DNA from 3 places in the Butyricicoccus pullicaecorum genome. Region 3 is predicted to be linked to each of the others. Evidence: a T-box and tRNA genes for the amino acid it is inferred to sense, from the RefSeq annotation. Region 3 holds a T-box; the other regions hold tRNA genes.
What was found. The T-box of region 3 lies ahead of B5F17_RS03895 (valine--tRNA ligase). A T-box ahead of a tRNA ligase gene usually reads a tRNA of that ligase, here a tRNA-Val.
Positions count from the first base shown of each region.

Region 1: it encodes a tRNA-Val, which carries the amino acid that the T-box ahead of B5F17_RS03895 (valine--tRNA ligase) is inferred to sense. The anticodon was not compared.
Region 2: it encodes a tRNA-Val, which carries the amino acid that the T-box ahead of B5F17_RS03895 (valine--tRNA ligase) is inferred to sense. The anticodon was not compared.

Region 1 covers NZ_NFKK01000012.1:33,239-36,422, reverse strand. The annotation lists gene B5F17_RS10135 (flavodoxin) at 212-640, opposite strand; gene B5F17_RS10130 (DUF3793 family protein) at 687-1,244, opposite strand; tRNA gene B5F17_RS10125 (tRNA-Val) at 1,550-1,625, opposite strand; tRNA gene B5F17_RS10120 (tRNA-Ala) at 1,641-1,716, opposite strand; gene B5F17_RS10115 (copper homeostasis protein CutC) at 1,885-2,649, shown strand; tRNA gene B5F17_RS10110 (tRNA-Ser) at 2,732-2,822, shown strand; gene B5F17_RS10105 (S-layer homology domain-containing protein) at 3,144-3,184, shown strand, end outside.
Region 2 covers NZ_NFKK01000012.1:60,385-63,568, forward strand. The annotation lists gene B5F17_RS10270 (class I SAM-dependent DNA methyltransferase) at 1-288, shown strand, start outside; gene hslO (Hsp33 family molecular chaperone HslO) at 293-1,174, shown strand; tRNA gene B5F17_RS10280 (tRNA-Val) at 1,252-1,327, shown strand; tRNA gene B5F17_RS10285 (tRNA-Asp) at 1,331-1,407, shown strand; tRNA gene B5F17_RS10290 (tRNA-Phe) at 1,451-1,526, shown strand; tRNA gene B5F17_RS10295 (tRNA-Gly) at 1,571-1,646, shown strand; tRNA gene B5F17_RS10300 (tRNA-Cys) at 1,650-1,723, shown strand; gene B5F17_RS10305 (sugar ABC transporter substrate-binding protein) at 1,900-2,877, shown strand; gene B5F17_RS10310 (MFS transporter) at 3,045-3,184, shown strand, end outside.
Region 3 covers NZ_NFKK01000003.1:145,262-148,445, forward strand. The annotation lists gene pheS (phenylalanine--tRNA ligase subunit alpha) at 1-24, opposite strand, end outside; T-box leader at 126-360, opposite strand; gene B5F17_RS03885 (DUF2500 domain-containing protein) at 532-882, shown strand; tRNA gene B5F17_RS03890 (tRNA-Cys) at 965-1,038, shown strand; T-box leader at 1,057-1,276, shown strand; gene B5F17_RS03895 (valine--tRNA ligase) at 1,371-3,184, shown strand, end outside.

The sequences.
Region 1 (3,184 bases), on a different contig from region 3:
ATAATGATGACAAAAGCCGTCAGCATCATGCTGACGGCTTTTGTTGTTCCGGTCTGCGTTTCCGTGCCACAGACCAGCTGCTTTTTCCGTGTGTGTTACAAGTGGAGGATTGGAAGACCGACCGGTGTGTGGACAGCCGGCCTTCCGGAATCGAGATGAGAAGTTTTATGTGGAATCCGTAAACGGGAGTTCCCAAAAGAAATGGGTTGGCTTACGCCTTGACCAGCGACTCGCCCAGTGCACGGCATGCTGCCAGTGCATCATCGTCCGGGGTTTCGTGCGCCATCAGGCCATCGCCAATCAGCAGTGCACCTGCGTCATCGGCACGCTTGACCCAGTCGCGCATCCACTGGCCGTCGCCCCAACCATAGGAGCCGAACAGCGCGACGCGCTTGCCGCCAAGATTGCCTTCGAGTTCGGTGAAGAACGGGTCAAACTCAGCTTCTTCCAGAACCTCGGCACCCATCGCCGGGCAGCCCAATGCCATGCGGCCATACTTCGCAGCTTCCTGCGCGCTGGTGTCTGCTACGTGCAGCAGTACCGCTTCGCCGCCTGCGCTCTTGATGCCCTCGCAGATTGCATTCGCCATCTGTTCGGTGTTGCCGGTCTGGCTCCAGTAAATCACAGCGATCTGACTCATGATAATCGTTCTCCTTTGCAGTGTAAATGGTGTAATTTGAATTGGATTATGCCGCGAAAAGTTCTAAGATTGTCATTCCGCGCTCTATGTAGCCGCGTGCCGTATCCCGGCAGCGGTCGAACTGGTGAAAGAGGCGTCTTGCCGCCTGCTCGTCACCATATACCTTCCAATACCCACTCAGCTTGCAGTCTTTTCCGCGCTGCTCGATAAATCCGCGCACATCCTCAACCGGATAGCCCAAAAACAGGCCGATCTCATGCGGAAACTCGCGATTTGTCATAATGCGCTCGCTCAGATGCTCCAGCAGTGCATCCAGTCCCTCTTCCATCGGGTAACCGTTCTGCATAAGCAGTGCACGCGCTTCCTGGGAAGCCAGATCGTTCAGCAGTCGTTCCGGACGGTAGATCAAAAGCAGAAAGCGGTAATCGCAGGCGCACAGAATGCGAAAGCGCACGCCGCGATCGTGAAAGACCGCCTGATAGGTTTTCAAAAGTTCGGGTAAATCGGGATACCATGCTCTGCGGCAGGTGATCAGGTTTGCAGTTTTAATTCCTGCCAGCACGGGCGCACCGTGCTCGGCAAGCAGAAGATCAAAAGAGTACATCGTGCGTCCTCCCAATTTGTTGGTTTAGACTAACCCACCTGTCTAGCTCTTCCGCCACACGGACGGTGCTGCGGGCACCGTCCGGCGGGGAACGATTCGAGAATTTGAGAAAGGGGGTGAATCCTTTAGATGTTAGTCTTGGCTAACCTCTGGACATATGTTAGCATAGACTAACCCATCTGTCAACCCTTTTCTCAAAAAATTTTTTATGCCGGTATTTCTATCCCTATTCCCTCCTGTATACAGTTCACAGGTTGAAACAAAAAAATAAATCCGAATCGATACAGATTCGGATTTATTTTCTATGGTGGACACTAAGGGGCTCGAACCCATGACCTTCCGCACGTCAAGCGGATGCTCTACCAGCTGAGCTAAATGTCCACGCTACGCACTTGGTGGTGGAGACGGTGGGGATCGAACCCATGACCTCTTGAATGCCATTCAAACGCTCTCCCAGCTGAGCTACGCCCCCATGACAGTGATTTTATTATACAGGCTGCCCTGCCCGTTGTCAACAAAAACTTTTATTTTCCATTCTAAGAAGTCGACCTCTGCGCGAGTGCGTTCCGATTGCATTTTATAAGGTACCACGATATACTATTAGATAAGAATACGGCTTGTGCCGGAAATGAGGAACACAATGAAATTTGTATTAGAAGCCTGCGTGGATTCGGTCGAATCCGCTCGCGCGGCGCAGGCAGGCGGCGCCACCCGCTTTGAACTGTGCGGTAATCTGATTATTGGCGGTACAACTCCCGATCCCTTCCTGTTCTCCCGCGTACAGGAGTGCTGCACCCTTCCCATCCATGTCCTGATCCGCCCGCGTTTCGGTGATTTTCTGTATACTGACGAAGAATTTATGCTCATGGAGCAGCAAGTCTCTTGGTTTGCAGCCCATGGTGCACGTGCGGTCGTCATCGGCATGCTGACCCCGAACGGCGCACTAGATCGCGATAGTATGGCACGTTTAATCGAGGCTGCACGGGCGCAAAATCCCGACTGCAAAATCACCCTGCATCGCGCATTTGATGTCTGCCGCGACCCGTTTACCGCTCTGAAAACAGCCAAAAAGCTCGGCGTGAACACCATCTTGACCTCGGGACAGGCGGCCAGCTGTGTGCAGGGCGCTCCGCTGCTAACCGAACTGGTGCACCGTGCTGGAGACACTGTAGAAATTCTAATTGGTGCGGGTGTCAACGCAGCGGTGATCGGTGATCTGCTGCCTGTGACCGGCGCACACGCCTTCCACATGTCGGGTAAGCGCACGCTAGACAGCCAAATGACCTACCGCCGCGAAGGTGTCCCCATGGGACTGCCCGGAATCAGTGAATTTGAAATCTGGCGCACCGATGCTCAGGCCATTGCACAGGCACGCCAGGTACTCGATACCTATTTCGCAGGTTAAAAAATTTTTTCCAAAAGGGCTTGTCAAATACACAATTCCGTGATAGAATAAATAAGCTGTTAACGACAGCCCAATGGAATATGGAGAAGTATCGAAGTGGTCATAACGAGCTCGACTCGAAATCGAGTTGGCGGTAAAACGTCACGTGGGTTCGAATCCCACCTTCTCCGCCACCCAAAGAACCATCCAAACGGATGGTTCTTTTTTTGTTTTCTCCCTCACTTTTCTAGTTATCTACCACTAAAATACTGTATTTCGAAAATATTTTCCACCCTGTACTTTGTATGGTGAATGTTTCCATAAACTCAAATTGTGTCATATTTTGTCGAATTCTTTTGTTTCTATGTTTTCAAATCAGGTTTGGTACAAATGTTCGCGGTCAGAATGCGAATTGACGAAGTTTTCCTTTCTTCTGATAATGAATTTATATACTTATATTTTCAAATTCATCCCTTTATCCATCTTTGCGGATATTCTGAAAGGAAGTTCTTCCGATGAAACAACCTCTGCATCGACTCATCTCCGCTGTTCTGCT
Region 2 (3,184 bases), on a different contig from region 3:
CAGTGCTATGTGCGCGACGACGAGGACGTATACTGCGCCTGGCAGGTAGACTTTGACGGTGCACTGTGCACCTATGATTTTGATATCTTCGAGCGCATCGGTGAGAAAAACCGATGGGAGCGCATGGAAGAGAGCCATCTGGAGCGATACTATGCACCGGAGGAGCTGTGCGCACTGCTGGAAGAGAGCGGCTTTGACCGGATCGAACTGCATCCTGAATTGTCGTTTGGAGAGTTAGACGGCAGTGAGGATCGTATTTTTATCATTGCAAGAAAGAGGAAAGCATAATATTATGGATCGAAGAATTCGTGCGATCACCGCAGACGCAGCCATTCAGATCACGGCCGTCGAGACGACGGGCATGGTCGAGCGGGCGCGTAATATTCATAAGACCCTGCCGCTTGCGACGGCAGCGCTGGGTCGAACCCTGACCATTACCTCGATTATGGGCAGTCAGCTCAAGGTAGACGACGGCTCGGTCACCGTGCAGGTGCGCGGCGACGGCCCGCTGGGCACGATTGTGTGCGTGTCGGACAGCGAGGGTTACGCACGCGGCTATCTGCAGAACCCGGCAGTCGATCTGCCGCTGCGTGCAGATGGCAAGCTGAATGTCGGTGCAGGTGTGGGCTATGGTCAGCTCATGGTCATTAAGGATATTGGACTGAAAGAGCCGGTCAGCGGCATGGTCAATCTGGTTAACGGCGAGATCGCTGAGGATGTGACCCGCTATTTCGCCGAGAGCGAGCAGATTCCGTCCGCGTGTGCGCTGGGCGTGCTGGTCAATACTGACCAGAGCGTGCGGCAGGCAGGCGGTTATCTGGTACAGCTCATGCCCGGTGCGCGTGATACCGACATCGACCAGCTGGAGCGCAACATCCAGAAGGCCGGTGCTATGACCACCATGCTCGATCATGGCATGACGCTCGAGGAGATCGTGGGCGCTGTTCTCGAGGGCTTTACCGTGCAGTTCCTTGATGAGGCCGAGATCGGCTACCGCTGCAATTGCAGTGAGTCCAAGGTCACCCGTGCGCTCATCAGCCTGGGCCAGCAGGAGCTCTGCGATATGGCCGACGAGGAGAAGCCTGCCGAGATCACCTGCCAATTCTGCGATAAAGTGTACTCTTTTTCGCCCGAAGAGCTACGTAAACTCGCAGTAAATGCCAAGAAAAAATAAATTTAAAAAATTTAGAAAAATGTGTTGACATCAGCGGTGGTTTTAGATATAATAATAACCGTCGCTGATGACACCACGGAAGTTTAGCTCAGCTGGGAGAGCATCTGCCTTACAAGCAGAGGGTCACAGGTTCGAGCCCTGTAACTTCCACCACTTGGCCCGGTAGCTCAGTTGGTTAGAGCGCTAGCCTGTCACGCTAGAGGTCGTGGGTTCGAGCCCCATCCGGGTCGCCACTTTCTCTTCTCCCAGAGAAAGCGGCCAACAGTAACTGAAGATGCCTCTGTAGCTCAGTCGGTAGAGCAGGGGACTGAAAATCCCCGTGTCGGTGGTTCGATTCCGCCCGGAGGCACCACTTACTTTCTTTTGAAAAAGAAAGTAAGTGAAAAAACTTAATATGCGGATGTAGCTCATCTGGTAGAGCGCCACCTTGCCAAGGTGGAGGTAGCGAGTTCGAGCCTCGTCATCCGCTCCATCTGGTACCATAGCCAAGCGGTAAGGCGTGGGACTGCAACTCCCTGATCCCCAGTTCGATTCTGGGTGGTACCTCCAGTAAAAGACCTCATGGATTCCATGAGGTCTTTTCTGTTTTTGCATAAAGAAAGCATTTCCTCCAACTGCATCATAAATTACCACATACTATCTTAAAATTCGACCATTCCTGTGGTATACTATATAGCATAGACACAGCGTACGCCGTGTCGGCTTTACCGATAGGGGGAGTTTGCGTGATCAAAAGAATATTCGCCGCACTGCTGTGCGCAATGGCTGCGGCGTGTCTGTCGGGCTGCGCGGAGCAAACACCGCCGCCTGAAGAACATACAGGAACGCGCATTGCGCTTTCTATGGCGTCGAGAGATCAGTTTCTGGTTACTGTAGAGACTTCTGTGCTCGAATATGCGACGCAAAAGCAGATTGACTGCACGGTGTGGGATGCCGGAAACGACTATGTCGTGCAGATGCAGCACGTCAAGGATGCCAGAGAGCAGGGTTATGATGCGCTGATCGTCAACGAGGTCTCACCGAGCCTGACTCGTGGTATCCTGCGCGAAGCGGGCGATATGCCGGTCGTGTTCGTCAACCGTGAGCCGGAAATGAGTGCGCTGACCGTAGGAAAGAACGCTTATGTCGGTTCGGACGACAGCGAGCCCGGACGATATCAGGCTGCATGGCTCAATGACTATGCCGAAGAGAAGGGACTCGAGCACCTGAACATCGTCTATCTGACTGGTATTGAGGGTCAGGCCTCTACGATGGCACGCCGGGAGAGCCTGATGGATCATCTCAAGGTAGACCATGACTTTGTGTATGACTCTACGGCACAGTTTGACCGTGCCAAGGCGCAGGTACAGGTCGGCATGCTCATTGAAGCCGGAAGATCGTTTGACGCGATTGTCGCACAGAATGACGAAATGGCGATTGGCGCTGCCATGGCAATGCAGGCAGCGGGCAAAGAGCTGTGTCCGATTCTGGGCATTGACGGCACGATTGCGGGCTGTCAGGGCATCCGGGACGGTATGCTGTCCTTCACCGTGCGTCAGCCGGGTGATGAACAGGGCAGAGCAGCGGTTGATGCCGCACTGGCACTCATTGCCGGAGAGAGCCTGGATACGGTGTCCGGTGTGACGCTGGGAGAGGATGAGCTGTCTCTGATGATTCCGTACGAACCGGTCGATGCCGAAAACGTCGAGGAATATATTTCTTAACACCAATCTTGCCGGATTGTGGATACACAGTCCGGCTTTTTATGCGTCATATATAAATCCGAGCGAGGTTGTTTATATTTTCGATGGGATTGACGCGGGTATCTGGACAATGCCCCCGGACGCATTATAATGGAGAACGAAATAACAGATAAAGGGGATTTTGATTCATGGCAGCATCTGGTGTCAGCACGGTACAGGAAAGGGGAACGGCACTTCCGATCCTGATTACCCGTGTTGCAATTTGTATTTTTGCCGTCTCACAGACCATGCTTTCGCCGCTGATTACACAGATCGGCGCAGCGTTCGG
Region 3 (3,184 bases):
GATGGCTTCGAGCTGTTCTTTCATAGTGGAACACTCCTTGCAATATTTTATAATACGTTTCTGCTTGTGAGAAAATATTCTGCGGCATCTATTTAATTGGAACAAAAAAGCCTTCGTCCCAGTAAATCTAGGACGAAGGCCGCATAACTCCGTGGTACCACCTAGCTTCGCAGAACAATCTGTCTGCGCGCTCGTTTTCCCGTAACGTGGGAAGAAGACGGAGACACCTACTTCATATCTTCAGCGTCTCAGCTCACAGGGGAACTTCACCCAAACTTCTGACACGGCAGTTTTCAGCCGGTGACTGCCGCTCTCTGAGAAAGATTCGATCAGGTTACTTTTCCTGCTCATCGCAATTATCAATATAAAGAATACTTTATCACTATATCACAGCTTTTCTGACTTTTCAAGCCCCGAATGATAAAATCACTTGACGATTCTTCGTTCTTTTTGTTGCACAGTGTCATAATATCTATTATAATGTAGCTATATCATAACAATCGATACAGAAAAAGGAGGCGTGTCATCGGTTTGTTTGGATTTAATCTGGTATTTTCATTGTTTCCGATCTTTTTCGGCATTATTTTAATTCTTTTTATTGTACAGCTAGTACGAGGTATCGCGCAATGGCATACGAACAATCAGTCTCCGCGCTTATCGGTGACTGCAAGAGTCGTGGCCAAGCGGACCGAAACGCATCACCATCATCACGACAACCACATGCATACATCGACCAGCTATTACGCAACTTTTGAATTTGACAGCGGCGATCGAATGGAGTTTTCTCTGCGCGGCTCAGACTATGGCATGTTAGCCGAAGGGGACCGCGGCACGCTGTCCTTTCAGGGCACTCGCTTTCTGGACTTTACACGAAAGAGCTGATTGTTTTCCAGCCTGCATAGGCTGGAAAATTTTTTGATTGACAAATTCCGGCAAAGCCGATATAATAGACAAGAACTGATTTGGTACCATAGCCAAGCGGTAAGGCGTGGGACTGCAACTCCCTGATCCCCAGTTCGATTCTGGGTGGTACCTCCATTTCTTTTCGTGAATATCGCAAATGCAGTGAAAAAGAGGAGTACCTCTTATAGCCTGTCTTTTAGAGAGCGAACCATCTGGTGCAAGGTTTGCAGGCAGGGAAGAGGGAAGGTCGCTTTGGAGCTGGAATATTGAATTTCAGTAAATATTCCCGGGACGTCCCGTTATCGGCGAAAAGTGCGCAGAACTGCTGCGAATTTAGGTGGTACCACGGAAATCTACGGTTTTCGTCCTATTTGGGACGGAAACCGTTTTTTATTTCTCTGATTTATCATCAGAGGCATGAAATTGCAAAAATATCAAATCTTAATACCATAAAAGGAGAGATCTAAATGGCGAACGAACTTCCCAAGACATACGATCCCTCTGCCGTAGAAGACAAGCTGTATCAGTTCTGGAACGATTCCGGGTTCTTCAACGCAGAGGTAGACGAGAACAAGAAGCCCTTTACCATCGTCATCCCGCCCCCGAACGTTACCGGTCAGCTGCACATGGGTCATGCATTCGATGAGACCCTTCAGGATATCCTGATCCGTACCAAGCGTATGCAGGGCTATTCCGCACTCTGGATGCCCGGCACCGACCATGCAGGTATCGCAACCCAGATCAAGGTTGAAGAAAACCTGCGTGTCAACGAGGGCAAGACCCGTTACGATCTGGGTCGTGAAGAGTTCCTCAAGCGCGTTTGGGACTGGAAGCACCAGTATGGCAACCGCATCATTTCTCAGCTCAAGAAGCTCGGTTCTTCGTGTGACTGGCGCCGCGAGCGCTTCACCATGGACGAGGGTTGCTCTAAGGCTGTTAAGGAAGTCTTTGTAAACCTGTACGAAAAGGGTCTGATCTACAAGGGCAGCCGCATCATCAACTGGTGCCCGCACTGTGCAACCGCACTGTCCGACGCTGAGGTTGAGTACGAAACTCAGCCCGGCAAGCTGTGGCACATCAAGTATCCGATCAAGGATTCCGATGAATACCTTGTTGTTGCAACTACCCGTCCTGAGACCTTCATGGGCGATACCGGTGTTGCAGTCAACCCCAACGACGAGCGTTACAAGCATCTGGTTGGCAAGACCTGTATCCTGCCGATCATGAACCGCGAAATTCCGATCTTCGCTGATGATTACGTAGATATGGAATTCGGTACCGGCTGTGTTAAGACCACCCCGTGCCATGACCCGAACGACTTTGAGATGGGTCAGCGTCACAACCTCGAGCAGATTCTGGTCTTCAACGAGGACGCAACGGTTAACGAAAACGGCGGCAAGTATCAGGGTCTGGATCGTTACGAGTGCCGCAAGGCTGTTCTGCGCGATCTGGAAGAGGGCGGTTACCTCGTCAAGACCGAGGATCACGAGCACAACGTTGGCACCTGCTATCGCTGCGGCACCACTGTCGAGCCGATGACCTCTGCACAGTGGTTCGTTAAGATGGCTCCGCTGGCAAAGCCCGCTATGGACGTTGTTCATGATGGCCGCGTCAAGTTTGTTCCCGGTCGTTTTGCAAACACCTACCTGCGTTGGATGGAAAATGTTCACGACTGGTGCATTTCCCGTCAGCTGTGGTGGGGTCACCGTATTCCGGCTTACTACTGTGAGGACTGCGGCGAAATGACCGTTGCCAAGGAAGATGTTACCGTTTGCCCGAAGTGCGGCGGTACGCACATCCATCAGGAAGAGGACGTTCTGGATACCTGGTTCTCCTCTGCACTGTGGCCGTTCTCGACCCTCGGCTGGCCGGAAAAGACCCGCGAGCTGGATTACTTCTATCCGACTTCGGTTCTGGTCACCGGTTATGACATCATCTTCTTCTGGGTTGCTCGTATGATCTTCTCCGGTATGGAGCAGATGCACGAGGAGCCGTTCAAGACCGTCTATATCCATGGTCTGGTACGCGACGCACAGGGCCGCAAGATGTCCAAGTCGCTCGGCAACGGTATTGACCCGCTGGAGATTATTGAACAGTACGGCGCTGACGCACTGCGCTTTACTCTGGTTACCGGTAACTCGCCCGGAAACGATATGCGTTTCTCCACCGAAAAGGTTGAGGCAAGCCGTAACTTTGCAAATAAAATCTGGAATGCGTCCCGCTTTATCCAGATGAACCTGACCATCGACAATGCAGAACTTCCCGCTGATCTGGCACTGGA